4 regions of the Streptomyces sp. NPDC016851 genome follow, and region 3 is predicted to be linked to each of the others. Evidence: riboswitches for the same ligand, from Rfam matches in the RefSeq annotation. Region 3 holds a riboswitch; each other region holds the start of a gene.
The links. Region 3 has a riboswitch for cyclic di-AMP ahead of ACZ3I3_RS18455 (M23 family metallopeptidase). Riboswitches for the same ligand answer to the same signal wherever they lie in the genome.
Positions count from the first base shown of each region.

Region 1: another riboswitch for cyclic di-AMP. It lies ahead of ACZ3I3_RS09545 (transglycosylase family protein); the one in region 3 lies ahead of ACZ3I3_RS18455 (M23 family metallopeptidase).
Region 2: another riboswitch for cyclic di-AMP. It lies ahead of ACZ3I3_RS05795 (C40 family peptidase); the one in region 3 lies ahead of ACZ3I3_RS18455 (M23 family metallopeptidase).
Region 4: another riboswitch for cyclic di-AMP. It lies ahead of ACZ3I3_RS06865 (transglycosylase SLT domain-containing protein); the one in region 3 lies ahead of ACZ3I3_RS18455 (M23 family metallopeptidase).

Region 1 covers NZ_JBVHEP010000004.1:387,599-389,790, reverse strand. The annotation lists gene ACZ3I3_RS09545 (transglycosylase family protein) at 185-865, opposite strand; cyclic di-AMP (ydaO/yuaA leader) riboswitch at 870-1,036, opposite strand; gene ACZ3I3_RS09540 (transglycosylase family protein) at 1,265-2,192, opposite strand, start outside.
Region 2 covers NZ_JBVHEP010000003.1:114,572-116,763, reverse strand. The annotation lists gene ACZ3I3_RS05795 (C40 family peptidase) at 1-976, opposite strand, end outside; cyclic di-AMP (ydaO/yuaA leader) riboswitch at 985-1,158, opposite strand; gene pcrA (DNA helicase PcrA) at 1,448-2,192, shown strand, end outside.
Region 3 covers NZ_JBVHEP010000010.1:218,117-220,308, forward strand. The annotation lists gene ACZ3I3_RS18450 (alpha-galactosidase) at 1-454, shown strand, start outside; cyclic di-AMP (ydaO/yuaA leader) riboswitch at 766-927, shown strand; gene ACZ3I3_RS18455 (M23 family metallopeptidase) at 932-1,840, shown strand; gene ACZ3I3_RS18460 (DUF6250 domain-containing protein) at 2,035-2,192, shown strand, end outside.
Region 4 covers NZ_JBVHEP010000003.1:320,680-322,871, reverse strand. The annotation lists gene ACZ3I3_RS06870 (HAD family hydrolase) at 1-416, shown strand, start outside; gene ACZ3I3_RS06865 (transglycosylase SLT domain-containing protein) at 380-1,159, opposite strand; cyclic di-AMP (ydaO/yuaA leader) riboswitch at 1,163-1,336, opposite strand; gene ACZ3I3_RS06860 (polyprenyl synthetase family protein) at 1,856-2,192, shown strand, end outside.

The DNA.
Region 1 (2,192 bases), on a different contig from region 3:
CCGGGCGATCGGCCACCGGGTCGCCCACCCCATGGACAGAACCGAGAGTAAATTGTTTCCGAACGGAACAAAGCCGGTTCGCAAAGACCGGCAGAAAAGACCGGCAGAAAAAACCCCGCCCCGGTGCGCACGGGGGATGACGCACCGGGGCGGGGAGCCCGTGGGGACGGGGGTGGGCCGCTGCTTACTTCAGGTGCAGCTGCTGGCCCGGGTAGATCAGGTTGGCGTCCGTGATGATGTCCTTGTTCAGCTCGAACAGCTTCTCCCAGCCGCCCTCGACCTTCTCCTCGGTCGCGATGGAGCTGAGGGTGTCGCCCTTGACGACCTTGTACTCGCCGTCGCCCTTCTTGACCTTCTTGCCGGTCGGGGTGGTGACGGTCTTCTGGGTCTTCTGGGTCTGGGCCGGGCGCTCGTCGGAGCGGGAGGCCGGCTGCTGCTCGGTCTGGCGGGTCTCGGTGGAGCCGCTGCTCTGCTCGGAGCCGCCGCTGTAGCCGGCGCTCGACAGGCCCTTGCCGCAGACCGGCCAGGCACCCTTGCCCTGGCTCGCGAGGACCTTCTCGGCGATCTCGATCTGCTGGGACTTGGTGGCCTGGTCGGCGGTGGAGGCGTACTTCGTGCCGCCGTAGCCGGACCAGGTGGAGGCGGAGAACTGCAGACCGCCGTAGTAGCCGTTGCCGGTGTTGATGGACCAGTTGCCGCCGGACTCGCACTGGGCGACGGCGTCCCACTCGGAGGCGGTGGCGGCGGAGGCGTTGCCGGCCGCCATCAGCGGGGCGGCGACGGCGGCACCGGTGACACCGGCGATGGCGATGACCCGAGAGGCCTTGGACGGACGGCGGTGCGTGCCCTTGCCGGAAAACAGCATGGAGAGATCCCCTCACCGACGCCTACGAGGTGAGCTGTCGGGTTCGGGCCGGTTGAGTTGCCCGGCCGCGTCCCTCCCGGGACGCGGCTTCACCCCAAGCCCTTCCGGCACAACCGGCCGGTAGGGCACTTACCTTGGGTCCCCCGCTCCTGCCTACGGCGCTTGACGCGACGACTGTTCCCGTGCGGCCGCTGGCAGGATTCGGCGTTGCGGCAGCCGGGGCTCGTGGTGACGAGCGGTCATGACCGTAGACATGCGATCCGCGGAATTTCAAAGACGATCAGGGCTTCTGAGATCTATCTCTCACCGCACCGATAAGGGACATTAGCCGCGAACGGTGACGTGAACTCGCACGGTTTCGGGGTGACTTCCACCCCCGTTTCCGTACTGCCCCACCGGCTACCGCTCGTCCGCTTCGACCCCTACCGTGAGCTTCTGACCGGGGCGGATGAGGTTCGGGTCGGTGCCGACGGCCGTCTCGTTCCCGACGTAGAGCGCGCGCCATCCGCCGCTGACATCAAGAGAGTTCGCGATGGACCAGAGGCTGTCGCCGGGGCGGACGGTGTAGGAGCCGTCCGTCGCCTCCCGGGCGGCCTCGCCGTCGCGCGAGGCGTGCCGTCCGGCGGAGCCGGAGGAACGGCCGTCCTCGGCCTTGGCGTCCTCGTCGGCGCTGGGGCCGCGGTGGCGGCCGGAAGTGGTGTCGGACGGGGCTGAAGAGCGGTCGTCCTGTGGCGACTTGGCGGGCTCGTCACGCTCCGGAGTGGGCGACGGGGAGCTGCCGGGCTCCTGGTCCTGCGACTGATCCCGTGACTGGTCCTGCGACTGGTCCGGGGACTGCTCCTGCGACTGCTCCTGTGACTGCTCCGTCGAGGGATCGGCAGAATCAGGCGACTTGTCGGAGTTGGTGGTTTCGTCCGACTCGGAGGAGTCGAGCAGTCCGGGTGAGTCCGTCGGAGCGGACGAGTCGGACGTGTCCGAGCCCTTGTCCTGTTCGAGGCCGGAGAGCAGACCGCAGGTGCGCCAGGCGCCGACCCCCTGGTCGGCGAGGATTCTCTCGGCCACGGCTATCTGCTGGGAGCGGCTGGCCAGGTCGGCACTCGGGGCGTAGTCGAGGCCGCCGTGGTTCTCCCAGTCCTCCTGGGACAACTGGAGGCCGCCGAAGTATCCGTTGCCGCTGTTCTGGCTCCAGGCGCCGCCGGTCTCGCAGTCCGCGACCCGGTCCCAGGTCGTGCCGTCGGCCGCGCTGGCACCGGAGGCTCCGAGGAGCGGGATCGCGATGGCGGAGCCGGTGACCCCGGCCGCGACGAGGAGAGCCGGAGCCTGGCGG
Region 2 (2,192 bases), on a different contig from region 3:
CGTAGGTCGTGCGCGGCAGGGTGACGCCCGCGGCCTTCCAGGCGGCCTGGGTGAGCCCGGAGCAGTCGTAGGAGCCGGGCCCGACGGCGCCCCAGACGTACGGCTTGCCGATCTGGGCGCGGGCGAAGGCGAGCGCCTTCTCGGCCTTGGTGGCGTACGAGGAGTCGGCCGGGGCCGTCGAGGTGGACGAGCCGGAGCCCGTGGACGAGTCCGTGGACGAGGAGCCGCTGTCCTGCTGCTGGGCGGCCTGCTCCTGCGCCTGCTGCTGCGCGGCCTGCTGCCGGGCCAGCTCGGCGGCCTTGCGGGCGGCCTCCTGCTGCTTCTCCCGCTCGATCGCCGCGAGCCGTGCCTTCTCCTCGGCGGTCAGCTTCGACAGCAGATCGCGCGCGTCGGCGAGCTTCCGCTGGACGGTGGCCTTGGCCGTCTTCAGGTCGCCCTGGGTCTCGGTGAGCGTCTCGAGGCTCTCGGTGGCCTCCTGGCGCTTCTTCATCGTCTCGGACTGCTGGGTGACGTAGTCGTCGACCGCGACCTTCTGACGGCCGGTCATCCGGTCCATCAGCTGGGTCTGGTCGAAGTAGTCCTGCGGGGTGTCCGCGAGCAGGAACGTCGCCGTGTCCGGGGCGGAGGCGCCGGTGCGGTACTGGGCGGCGGCGAAGGAACCGAGTTCCTCCCGTGCCTCGTTGAGCTTCTGGGCGCGCTTGGCGACGTCGTCGAGGAGGGTGTCGACGCGCTTGCGCTGCTTGGTGGTCTTCTCCTTGGCCGAGTTGTACTTTTCGGTCGCCGACTCGGCCTGGCGGTACAGGTCGTCGACCTTCTTCTCGACTTCCTCGAGACTCGGCTTGTCGTCGGCCTCGGGGGCGGCGTTGGCCGACTGGGACAGCAGGGCGACGGACGTGAGGGCCGCCGTTGCCAGGGCGGGGGTCCGTATGCCTGCGACGCGCGTACCAGCGGGACGCGACTTGCGGTGCGACGCCAAGGGAGGCGACTCCTTCCGTGCTCCGCCTACCGGGTTAGCTGTCGGGTTCGGGCGGGTACATCGGAAGGGTTGCCCTACGGCCGTCTCCGCGAAGGGAGTCCGGCCGATTCACCCCAGAGTTCTCGGTTGGGTCCCCGGCTCCGGCTGCCGCTGCGGCACACCGGACTCGGCGGAGGCCGCGCGGCCCGGCGAGGTTCGCCGGTGGGGGTCGTGCGGCCTGCCCGCACGGTAGCCAACTCGTGTGGCCCTTGTGAAGGTTGATGGGCGATATGCCCGATACATTTTCGTGACCTTAGCCGAGGGCGTCGCCGAGAGTCATCGGCGGCGGAGGTTTGGTCATGAGTTCGTCATAATTGTGACGGCGTAGCGGGCTGTGATCGTGCGGGGATGCACGGTGACGAGGGGATCCTTTCGGCGATGTTCTCAGGGCGGCGGCGGGCTGTCAGTGGTGCGCCCTAGACTCGGAGAGCGATGAGCAGCCTCTTTGACGACAGCTTCCTGGCGGACCTCCAGGCCCAGCGGGGCCCCGCGGACGAGCCCCCGCCGCCACCCGAGGACGATCACGTACCGGAGCCGGTTCCGGACGATCTGTTCGGCGGGAAGTTCGACGTGCCCCCGGACCGGGACGCCTACTACCGCGACGGCGCGCCGCGCCCGCCGGTGGACACCGCCGCCCTCCTCGAGGGGCTGAACGACAACCAGCGCGCCGCCGTCGTCCACTCCGGCTCCCCGCTGCTCATCGTGGCCGGCGCCGGCTCCGGCAAGACCCGTGTGCTCACGCACCGCATCGCCCACCTGCTCGCCGAGCGGGGCGTGCACCCGGGCCAGATCCTCGCGATCACCTTCACCAACAAGGCCGCCGGCGAGATGAAGGAGCGCGTCGAGCAGCTCGTCGGACCGCGGGCGAACGCGATGTGGGTGATGACCTTCCACAGCGCGTGCGTGCGCATCCTGCGCCGCGAGAGCAAGAAACTCGGCTTCACGTCGTCGTTCTCGATCTACGACGCCGCCGACTCCAAGCGCCTGATGGCCCTGGTCTGCCGCGACCTGGACCTCGACCCCAAGCGCTTCCCGCCGAAGTCCTTCAGCGCCAAGATCAGCAACCTGAAGAACGAGCTGATCGACGAGGAGGACTTCGCCGCCCAGGCCACGGACGGCTTCGAGAAGACCCTCGCCCAGGCCTACGCGATGTACCAGTCGCGGCTGCGCGAGGCGA
Region 3 (2,192 bases):
CACCGACAGCCCGAACGCCATGCTCAACCAGCGGGCCAGCTCCCTGAGGTTCCGGTTCGTCAGCGCCATGGCCGGGGTGCTCGGGGTCGGCGGTGACCTCACCCGGTGGACGGAGGAGGAGCTCGCCGAGGCGCGGGACTGGGTGGAGCTCTACAAGGAGATCCGGCCCGTGGTGCAGCGCGGCGACCTGTACCGGCTGCGCCCGCCGGAGGGCGGCCTGAGCGCCGTTCAGTACGTCCTCGGCGAGGAGACCGTCGTCCTCGCCTGGCTCCAGGCGCAGCGCTACGGCGAGCCCGTTCCGGCGCTCCGGTTGCGGGGTCTCGACCCGGCGGCGTCGTACGAATGCCGCGAAACGGGCGAAGTTCACCGGGGAGCCGTGCTGCTCCATCACGGGCTGCGGGTCGGTCTGCGCGGCGATCTGGACGCCACCGTGGTCCGGCTTAAGCGCAAGTAGCCCTTCTGTCCGAATAGGGAGCGCTTCGACTGTTTAGGTATAACGTGCCCCGGCTGTAAAGGAGATGAGGCCGGGGTGCGTGAGCATCGTCATATTCGTGACGATGTGTTGTTGCCATGTGCACGTAATTCCGGCGTTATTCAGGGAGATTGCGGGAGGCTGGAGATCGGTAATCCACGCTCCGTGACGGAAAAAATGTCGGCGCGTCAAGAAAAAGGCCGTCACAGGCAACCGCGAGCTTGTCCCTTTGCGTCCTGGTCGCTTACGTTCCCCACCAATCCGGACGGACGCCTAATCCTGCCGCCGCCCGGAGCCCGCACACACTGACCCGACGTACGGCAGGAGCGGGGGACCCACAGGTAAGACGCCTGTTCCGGTTCCCGGAACGGCTTGGGGTTAAGCCGCGCCTCGGCGCGGCCGGGCATCTCCAGTCCGAACCCGACAGCTCACCTCGCAGGCGACGGAGAGGAATTCGCCATGCCCGCGAAGGGTAAGCATCGCCGCCCGAAGTCCCAGCGTTTCACCCGCTCCATCGCCGTCGCCGGAACCGGTGGGGCCGCTCTCGCCCTTCCGCTCATGGGGGCCACCGGCGCCCACGCCGCCACCCCGCAGTCGGCTCCGGAAAAGGCCGTCCAGTCCGCGCCGGCCGCCGAGAAGAAGGCCACCGAAAAGGCCACGGGCGCCCGCTCGTACACCGTGCGGGCCGGTGACTACCTCGCGAAGATCGCCGACGAGCAGAACGTCGACGGCGGCTGGAAGAAGCTCTACTCGGACAACCGTGACGCCATCGGTGACGACCCGTCGCTGATCCACCCGGGGCTGAAGCTGGCGGTCGGCAAGAAGGCGGCGGCGAGCGAGTCCCCGGCCCCGTCGAAGGCCTCGGCCTCCAAGCCCTCGAAGTCCTCGGCCTCGAAGTCGTCCGCCGCCGAGTCGCCCTCGAAGCCGGCCGCCGCCAAGCCCGCCGCCGCGACCTCCAGCGGCTACAGCGCCCCGGTGGACGGTGCCACCGTCGGCACCCCGTACCGGATGTCCGGCAGCATGTGGTCCAGCGGCTACCACACGGGTGTCGACTTCGTCGTCCCGACGGGCACCTCGCTCAAGGCCGTCGGCGCGGGCACGGTCGTCTCCGCCGGGTGGGGCGGCGCGTACGGCAACCAGGTCGTCATCAGGCTGAACGACGGCAGCTACGCGCAGTACGCCCACCTGTCCTCGCTCTCCGTCTCGGCCGGCCAGACCGTGAGCGCCGGGCAGCAGATCGGCCTGTCCGGCGCCACCGGCAACGTGACCGGACCGCACCTGCACTTCGAGATCCGCACCACGCCGGACTACGGCTCGGACGTGGACCCGGTCGCCTTCCTGCGCTCGCACGGCGTCTCCGTCGGCTGACCGACCGCGTCACCACCTGCCTGACACGCGACCGAAGGCCGGACCCCGATCCCCGGGTCCGGCCTTCGGTGTGCGCGCACCTTCCGACCGTCCCAAGGGATCGACAGCGGGCGGCAGTTGGGACACAGTGATCCCGTCCGGAGCGCAAGCGCTTTCTGGAGCCTTCCAGGCGGATCCCCAAGGAGACCTGTCCCGTGCCGACCACTCGCAGAGCGTTCGCAACCCTGGCCGCCGGAGCCGCCGCGGCGGCCCTCGTCCCGACGGGCACCGCCCACGCCGCGCCCCGGCACCGCCGCCTCATCGCCCGGGACGACTTCTGTCACGGTCTCGCCCAGTGGGCTACCGAACTCCA
Region 4 (2,192 bases), on a different contig from region 3:
TGTGGGGCGAGCCCATCAGCAAGGTGCTGCTGCGCCATCCCCACCTGTCGGACGACGAGTTGGCGGCGACGGCCCGCTCGGTGGTCGGTTCACTGGCGACGGTGACGATGTCGGGGCCCGGCACGGTCGAGCTCCAGCCGTGCGGCATCACCAAGGCCACCGGCCTGGCGCTGGCCGCCGAGCACCTGGGGCTGCGGCCGTCGGACACCCTCGCCTTCGGTGACATGCCCAACGACATCCCGATGTTCGACTGGGCCGCCCACGGCGTCGCCATGGCCAACGCCCATCCCGAGCTCAAGGCCGTGGCCGACGAGGTCACCCTGTCGAACGAGGACGACGGCATCGCCGTCGTCCTCGAACGACTGCTGGGCGGGACGGATCAGTACGGGCCGTTGACGTTGTCGATCGAGCCGTAGCGGGCCGCCGCGTAGTTGCAGGCCGCCGTGATGTTGGCGACCGGGTCGTACGGGTCCCACGACGTGCCGTCCACGTGGTAGGCCTGGAAGGTCGGGTCGATGGTCTGGAGCAGACCCTTGGACGGGGTGCCCTTGGCGGCGTTCGAGTCCCAGTTGTTGATCGCCTGGGGGTTGCCGGACGACTCGCGCATGATGTTGCGGTGGATGCCGTCGTACGAACCCGGGATCCCCTTCTGCGCCATGATGTCCAGCGCCTCGCGGATCCAGCCGTCCAGGTTGTTCGCGTAGGTCTTCACGGAGGCCTGGGTGGCCTTGGCGACGCCACCGGCGGGCTTCGCGGCCGGCTTGGCGGGGGCGGAGGACTTGGTCGCCGTCTTCTTCCCGGCGTCCGCCTTGGCCGTCTTCACCGTGAGCTTCAGACCCGGGTGGATCAGCTGCGGGTTGTCGCCGACGGCGGCGCGGTTGTCCTTGTAGAGCTGCTTCCAGCCGCCCGACACGTCGTACTTGTCCGCGATGCGGGCGAGCGAGTCGCCCTTGGTGACGGTGTACGTGAGGGACTTGGCGGGCTGGGCCGCCTGCGGCACGGACTGCGACACGGTGGGTGCGCTCTGGGCCGGCTGGGCGGCGTTGGCCTGCGTCGCGCCGATCAGCGGCAGGGCGAGGGCCGCTCCGCCGGTGCCGGCGGCCATGACGCGACGGGTGAACTGACTGGTTCTGGGGCGACGGTGCTTGCCTCGGGGCATGGGGATGTTCCTCTCCGGCGCCTGCGAGGTGAGCTGTCGGGTTCGGGCCGGGAGGTGCCCGGCCGCGTACGGCGCTGTGCGCTGTACGCGGCTTCACCCCGAGCCGTTCCGCTGCGCGGACCGGCGACTTACCTGGGTCCCCCGCTCCTGCCCTGCGTGAGTGAGTGGGTTCGTGTGGGGTGTCCGGGCGGTGGCAGGATTCGGCGTCCGCCGGACAGGCCCGGAACGTATGCGAGAGCACATGTCGGGAACAAGCACCGGAGTCACATATCGAGCGGTTGACCTTGGTCAGGGGCGTATGGGGCACTTGATCCTTTGCTGGAGCCAAGGCTCAACTTGCGTGCGGCGGAAGGAGGTACGGGCCGGTGCCGGAGTGGGATGTCCCAGGGGATAACGTGATTCAACTCACTGATCACGAGTCCGTGGGGCGATTTGCACTTAGGGGAATTCGCTTATCCAATGCCGCAAATCGTGCATAGCTCGCTATCGGCTGGTAAGTCGATAAATGTCTGTTCTTATGAGCTGATCGAAAACATTGCGGTCGTGATCGGATACCACCCGGCCTGTAACCCTGGGCGCTGGCGGTGATCGAAACGTGACCGGATACGCTGACTCGAGTGATGGCAGCGACCTATCGACAAACCGCGTAATCACCAGCAGACACACCGGCAGACACCAGCAGACAGGAGACCCCTCGTGACCGACGTCGGGCCGTTCGGGCTGAGCGTGCGGGACCAGGCTCTGGAAGCCGATGTCCAGGCCGGGATGGCGGCTGTCGAGGAAGGCTTGCTCGAGGCCACCAAGAGTGAGGTGCCCTTCATCACGGAGGCCGCCCAGCACCTGGTCCGGGCCGGTGGCAAGCGGTTCCGTCCGCTGCTCGTGATGCTCGCCGCCCAGTTCGGCGACCGGTACGCGCCCGGGATCGTGCCGTCGGCCGTCGTCGTGGAGCTGACCCACCTCGCCACGCTGTACCACGACGACGTGATGGACGAGGCCACCGTGCGGCGCGGGGTGGCGAGCGCGAACGCCCGCT